One region of the Streptosporangium sp. G12 genome, then DNA from elsewhere that is predicted to be linked to it. Evidence: riboswitches for the same ligand, from Rfam matches in the RefSeq annotation. Region 1 holds a riboswitch; the other holds the start of a gene.
What was found. A riboswitch is a leader RNA that binds a small molecule or an ion and turns the genes downstream of it on or off. The one in region 1 is predicted to bind thiamine pyrophosphate.
Positions count from the first base shown of each region.

Region 2: linked by a shared signal. The riboswitch ahead of ACVCAG_RS21765 (cytosine permease) and the one ahead of thiC (phosphomethylpyrimidine synthase ThiC) in region 1 are both predicted to bind thiamine pyrophosphate.

Region 1 is NZ_JBRIQO010000025.1:28,048-31,447, forward strand. It holds gene ACVCAG_RS33290 (rRNA adenine N-6-methyltransferase family protein) at 1-163, opposite strand, end outside; gene thiC (phosphomethylpyrimidine synthase ThiC) at 225-1,958, opposite strand; TPP riboswitch at 1,951-2,063, opposite strand; gene ACVCAG_RS33300 (CDP-alcohol phosphatidyltransferase family protein) at 2,158-2,754, shown strand; gene ACVCAG_RS33305 (sugar phosphate nucleotidyltransferase) at 2,758-3,400, shown strand, end outside.
Region 2 is NZ_JBRIQO010000014.1:66,236-69,635, forward strand. It holds gene ACVCAG_RS21765 (cytosine permease) at 1-1,324, opposite strand, end outside; TPP riboswitch at 1,316-1,455, opposite strand; gene ACVCAG_RS21770 (rhodanese-like domain-containing protein) at 1,557-1,880, opposite strand; gene ACVCAG_RS21775 (TenA family protein) at 2,040-2,645, opposite strand; gene ACVCAG_RS21780 (DM13 domain-containing protein) at 2,661-3,236, opposite strand.

The DNA.
Region 1 (3,400 bases):
ACGCGCCCGTGCCGGGGCCGAGCTCGACGATCACCGGGTCGCCCCGGTGCGGGATCGGCGAGGCCACCGTCTCGGCGAGCCGCCGCGAGCTCGGCGCCACCGCTCCGACGGTGCCCGGCGAGCGGATCCACTGCCCCAGGAAGAGCGTGGTGTCATTGGTCATGGTTTGAAGGGTAGAGGGTACGGAAGCGCGGGCAGTACGCCACCTGGTCGATCTTGGCGGCTCAGAGACCCTCCACGGGCAGGTAGACCCGGCCGCCCTCGCGGGAGAACTCCTCCGACTTCTCGCGCATCCCCGCCTCCAGGGCCTCGGCGCCGGTCAGGCCGCGCTCCTCGGCGAACCTGCGCACGTCATGGCTGATCCTCATCGAGCAGAACTTCGGACCGCACATCGAGCAGAAGTGCGCGGTCTTGGCCGGGGCGGCGGGCAGCGTCTCGTCGTGGAAGGACCGGGCGGTCTCGGGGTCCAGGGAGAGGGCGAACTGGTCCTCCCAGCGGAACTCGAACCGGGCGTCGGACAGCGCGTCGTCCCATGCCTGCGCGCCCGGGTGGCCCTTGGCGAGGTCGGCCGCATGTGCCGCGATCTTGTAGGTGATCACGCCGGTCTTCACGTCGTCCCTGTCCGGCAGGCCCAGGTGCTCCTTGGGCGTGACGTAGCAGAGCATCGCCGTGCCGTACCAGCCGATCATCGCCGCGCCGATGGCCGAGGTGATGTGGTCGTAGCCGGGCGCGACGTCGGTCGTCAGCGGGCCGAGGGTGTAGAACGGGGCGTCGGCGCAGAGCTCGCGCTGCAGGTCGACGTTCTCCTTGATCTTGTGCATGGGGACGTGGCCGGGCCCCTCGACCATCACCTGGACGTCGTGCGCGTGAGCGATCCCGGTGAGCTCGCCCAGCGTCCTGAGCTCGGCGAACTGGGCCTCGTCGTTGGCGTCGGAGATCGATCCGGGGCGCAGGCCGTCGCCCAGCGAGAACGCCACGTCGTAGCGGGCCAGGATCTCGCAGATGTCGGCGAAGTGCTCGTAGAGGAAGCTCTCGCGGTGGTGCGCCAGGCACCAGGCCGCCATGATCGAGCCGCCCCGGGAGACGATCCCGGTCCTGCGCCGCGCGGTCAGCGGCACATGGGCCAGGCGCACCCCCGCGTGGACGGTGAAGTAGTCCACGCCCTGCTCGCACTGCTCGATCAGGGTGTCGCGGTAGATCTCCCACGACAGGCGGGCCGCGTCGCCGCCCGCCTTCTCCAGCGCCTGGTAGAGCGGGACGGTCCCGATCGGCACCGGGGAGTTGCGGATGATCCACTCGCGGGTGGTGTGGATGTTGCGCCCGGTGGACAGGTCCATCACCGTGTCGGCGCCCCACCGGATCGCCCACGTCATCTTGTCCACCTCCTCCTCGATGGTCGAGGCGACGGCCGAGTTGCCGATGTTGGCGTTGATCTTCACGAGGAAGTTGCGGCCGATGATCATCGGCTCGCTCTCGGGGTGGTTGACGTTGGCCGGGATGATCGCCCGCCCTGCGGCCACCTCGGCGCGGACGAACTCCGGCGTCACGCCCTCGCGGACCGCGACGAACTCCATCTCCCGGGTGACCAGGCCGCGGCGGGCGTAGGCGAACTGGGTGACCGGCGCCCCCGCCGCGCGCAGCGGCCGGTCGCCGCCGCCGGTGAAGACCGCGTCGAGGGAACGCAGGTCGCGGGCCCAGGCGTCGCGGTCGCGGTAGCCGTCGTCGCCGGGGGCGCCGGGCCGGCCGCCGTACCGGACCGTGTCGCCCCGCTCCAGGATCCACTCCTCGCGCGGGCGCGGCAGGCCGCGGGTGACGTCGGTGGTCACGGACGGGTCCGTGTAGGGGCCCGAGGTGTCGTACAGCGTGACCGCGGTCCCGTCGGTCAGGCGCACCTCGCGCATGGGGACGCGCAGGTCGCCCTGGTAGATCTTGGAGCTGGAAATACGCGCGTCGGTCATCGCGCAAACTCCCTTCGCCGGCATTACCCGGAGCAGGTTCTGGCGGTCGGCGGCTGTCTCGGCCGTCCTCTCAGCCCGGTTCTCCGGGCTCCCGCGTTGGTCGAACGGAACGATAACGCGTATCCCCCGCGCCCACCATCCACCCGGCCGCATCCGACGCAGTAGTGTCACCATCAGGTACGGGGAGGGAGATCAGCCGGTGAATCCGGAAGCATCGGGGGCCGAGGACCGAATCTGGACGGTTCCCAACGCGTTGAGCCTGGCCAGGCTTCTGGGGGTGCCGGTTTTCCTGTGGCTGGTGCTGGGCCCGAAGGCCGACGGCTGGGCCGTCGCCCTGCTGATGCTGGCGGGGTTCTCCGACTGGCTCGACGGCAAGATCGCCCGTGCCTGGAACCAGACCAGCAGGCTCGGCCGCCTGCTCGACCCGCTGGCCGACCGGCTCTACATCCTGGCCACCCTGTTCGGCCTCGCCATGCGCGAGATCATCCCCTGGTGGCTGGCGCTGGCCATCCCGCTGCGCGACGTGATGCTGCTGGGCATCCCGATCATCCTGCGCCGCCTCGGGTACGGTCCCGCGCTGCCCGTGCACTTCCTCGGCAAGGCCGCCACGGCCAACCTGCTCTACGCCTTCCCACTGCTCTTCCTGGCCCACCATCCCTCCTGGTACGGCGAGGTGGCGGGGATCGTCGGCTGGTCCCTGGCCATCTGGGGCACCGGCCTGTACTGGTGGTCCGGGGTGCTGTATTGGGTACAGGTGCGTCAGCTGACAAGCGAGGCCAAACGCCTTAAGAGGTGATCTGTGAAGGCCGTCGTCATGGCGGGCGGGGAGGGGACACGGCTCCGGCCGATGACCGCGAACCAGCCCAAACCTCTCCTACCCGTGATCAACCGGCCGATCATGGAGCATGTGCTTCGCCTGCTGAAACGGCACGGCTTCACCGAGACGGTGGTCACCGTGCAGTTCCTGGCCGCCCTGGTCCGCAACTACTTCGGCGACGGCGACGAGCTCGGCATGAGCCTGTACTACGCCACCGAGGACACGCCGCTCGGCACCGCGGGCAGCGTGAAGAACGCCGCCGACCGGCTCCGCGACGACCGCTTCCTGGTCATCTCCGGCGACGCGCTGACCGACATCGACCTGACCGACATGATCCGCTTCCACCGCGAGAACGGCGCGATGGTCACGATCGGGCTCAAGCGCGTCCCCAACCCGCTGGAGTTCGGCATCGTCATCGTCGACGACCAGGGCAGGGTGGAGCGCTTCCTGGAGAAGCCGACCTGGGGCCAGGTCTTCTCCGACACCGCCAACACCGGCATCTACGTGATGGAGCCCGAGGTCCTCGACGAGATCGCGGCCGGGGAGTCCGTCGACTGGTCGGGCGACGTGTTCCCCAGGCTGCTGGAGCGCGGCGCCCCGCTGTACGGCTACGTGGCCGACGGCT
Region 2 (3,400 bases), on a different contig from region 1:
CGAGGAACGCGCCGACGGACGCGCTCATCCACGGCTGCGGGACGAAGCCGAGCGCGTCGCGGGCGCCGTTCCAGAACGAGGTCCACCACGCGACCTCCGGGGCGGCCGGCAGCGCGGCGAGCATCCACCAGGTCACGAAGCCCAGCACCCACGGGAGCACCATGAGCGGGCGCGAGGGCGCGGTCTCCGAGATGTCCCAGCGCCTGGCGCCGCCGAGCAGGAAGTAGTCCGCGGCGAGCACCGCGAACATCGGCACGAAGACCGCCCCGATGAGGCCGAGGAAGCCGGTGTAGGTCTCGGCGTTGACGAAGATCGCGAGCAGGGTGACCAGCACGCCGATGGCCACGGAGATGATCCGGCGGTCCAGCCGGGGCAGCAGGTTCTGCAGCGACATCGCGGTGGAGTAGACGTTCACGAACGACTGGTCGGTCTCGCGCAGCACCAGGATGCCGAAGAACAGCGGGCCGAGTGCCGCGGCCACGAAGGGGTCCCAGACCTGGTTCGGGTCGTTGCCGACCAGCGCGAGCGCCGCGATGCCGAGGACCAGGCAGGCCACCTGGGCGATCGTGTAACCGCCGACGACCCCGGTGAAGGCGGCCCTGCCGGAGCGGGAGAAGCGGGCGAAGTCCGCCGCGACCGGCACCCACGAGACCGACAGCGCGATCACGTAGTCGACCGATGGTGCGAACGCCTCCCAGGATCCGCCGCCGATCGCCGGTCCCCGCTGGAACAGGGCGACCATGAACCAGATCATCGAGATCACCACGCCGGCGGTGACGTACCTGCGGAGCAGGCGGACCGCTCCCAGCGGCCGGATGGTCAGCGCGGTGGTGATCACCCCCGCGACGACCACCCAGACCGCGTAGGGCACCTCGACGCCGAAGGATCCGGCGATGGCCTGGGCGCCCTGGGCGATGACCCACAGCTCGAAGGCCCCCCAGCCCAGCATCTGGACGATGTTCAGCACGGTCGGCAGGTAGGAGAGCCTGGCCCCGAACAGCCCGCGCAGCAGGACCATCGCCGGAGCGCCGGTCCGCTGCCCGGGAATCGCGGCCAGGCCGACCATCGCGGTACCGATGACGCTGCCCACGACGGCGGCCAGGATCGCGGCCACGAAGCTCAGCGGCCGGTCGCCGAGCGGATTGATCAGCGCGATCGCGCCGGAGAACCCGAGCAGGCTGACACCCAGGTTGGCCCAGAGCGCGCCCTGGTCGAGCACGCCGAGGGCCTTGGGAGGAGCCTCGCCGAGCGTGAGGGGCGCCTCGGCCGCACCGGAGTCCCCGGAATCACCGGAGCCCTTGGAATCAACGGCGGCAGACGTCATCACGCACACTCCCTACGCCGGCATTACCCGGACAGGTTCATGCGGTCGGCGGCGCGTCGGAGGTCGATGAGACCCTCCGCGTGGTTCCGCCCTCTCAGCCCGGTTACGCCCGAGCTCCCGCGGTAGACATTCGCCCTGATTATGCCATTCATTCCTTTCTTGGCAAGAGTCTCGGCGGAGGCTCCCCCTCACGTCTCGGCGAGGGCTCCCCCCCTCGCGCGGTTCGGACGGCTCAGGCGACGAAGGGGTCCTGGCCGCTCTCGGCGATCATCGGACGCCCCGCGCCGTCCCAGGACCGCATGCCGCCGCCGACGTTGATCGCGTCCCAGCCGACGTGGTTGAGCCAGGCGGTGGCGTTCGCGGAACGGCCGCCGACCCGGCAGATCACGTAGACGGGCGCGCCCTTGGGCACCTCGTCGACCCGGGACTGCAGCTCACCCAGGGGGATGTGGACGGCGCCGGGCGCGTGCCCGGCACGCCACTCGTCGTTCTCGCGCACGTCGAGCAGGAACGCGTCATCCGGCACGGCCTGCGCCTCGACCTCAGGAACACTCATGCGCCCATTGTTCCAACTCCTCCACCGGATGGGACGCAAAGCCCCGTGGATGCCCTCATCCGGACCTTCGATTTCCCCTGATAGCAGGCCAATTCGGTACGTCCAGCCCTACCGGGTCACCCGACCCGCGGCTGCAGCCGGGCAGCGAGGCGGACGGGGTCAGGGCACGTCCCAGAAGGCGAGTTCGTGAGCCATTCCCTCGGCGAAAAGCTTCCCGGCCCTGTCCGGATCCGGCGCCACCTCGTCGATCATCACCGCGATGCGCCCGGTCAGCTCGGCGAAGGCCGGGTGGGCGTAGGTGTCGACCCAGGCGCGGTAGCGGGGTTCGGCGGGCGGATTCTCCGCCAGGGCGCGGCCGAGCGTGGAGTAGCCCCACATGCAGGGGTAGAGCGCGGCCAGGCCGTCGGCGTAGACGGCCGCGGAGTCGAGCAGGAAGGAGGTGTACGCCGCGCAGGCCGGGCCCTTCCTCGCCCCGCCGAGGTCGGCGCCGAACTCGGCCGACAGCGACCGGTGCAGGCTCAGCTCCTCGTGGAAGGTGGAGTGCGCCAGGTCCACCAGGTCGCCCAGATGCCCGTCCGGGGCCTGCCAGGCGAGTCGCGAGAAGACGCGGACGTAGTCGAGCAGGAACAGGTAGTCCTGCTCCAGCCACGACCGGAACACCGGCTCGGGCAGATCTCCCCGCGCGATGCCCGCCACCGTCGGATGGGCGAGCTGCGCCTCGACGAGCGGGCGGCCGATGACGTGGAGTTCCTCAGAAACGCTCATGGGTCGGAGATTGTGTCAGGTCAGGGCGGCGGCGCCGAAGGAGACGCTGAAGCGCCTGCACCAGATGGTGACGGACTTCAGGCTGTCGAGGTCGGCCCCGGCGGGAATGACGTAGTTGGCGTTGCCCTTGTTGCCCTTCAGGTCGCCGAGTTCGAGGTGCTTGCCGTCGTCCAGGTTGAACCATCCCGCGTTGCCCTTCTTGACGGGCTGGTCACTGAGCCAGACCCGCAGGTCCGGGCCGTCGGAGGTGTTCAGGTCCTCGATCCGCAGGACCCGGCTCCCGTCGGGCAGCTCCAGCACCCTCGCCCTGCCCTCGGTCTCGTGCTCGTGGGAGATGAACGTGCCCGTGGCCAGGACCTTCGGCTCCGGGTCCTGAGCGGTCTCGGTGGCCCTGGCGGGCCCGCCCGTCTCGTCCTGCCGGGTGGCCTCCGGCCCGGGGGACGCGGCCGCGGCGGGCAGCGCCTCGTTCACCTCGACGGTGGTGAACAGGCGCCATGGCTGGAACAGGTACAGCGCGACACCGAGCGCGACGGCGCCCAGCGCCAGGACACCCCACGTGACGGGGTGCCGGAGCAGCCTCTTGACCCTCATCTGGACTCCCATCGCATACCTCCGGTGTGGAGACCCTGGCCTCCGGTTACGGCGAGGAAGCCGAGACGTCCCTCAGGCCTCGGTGCCGACGCTATCCGCGATACCGCCCTAGATCGCTTACGGAGTGCTTACGGCCGCGAAGCGCCCGCGACGTAGTGTCGAAC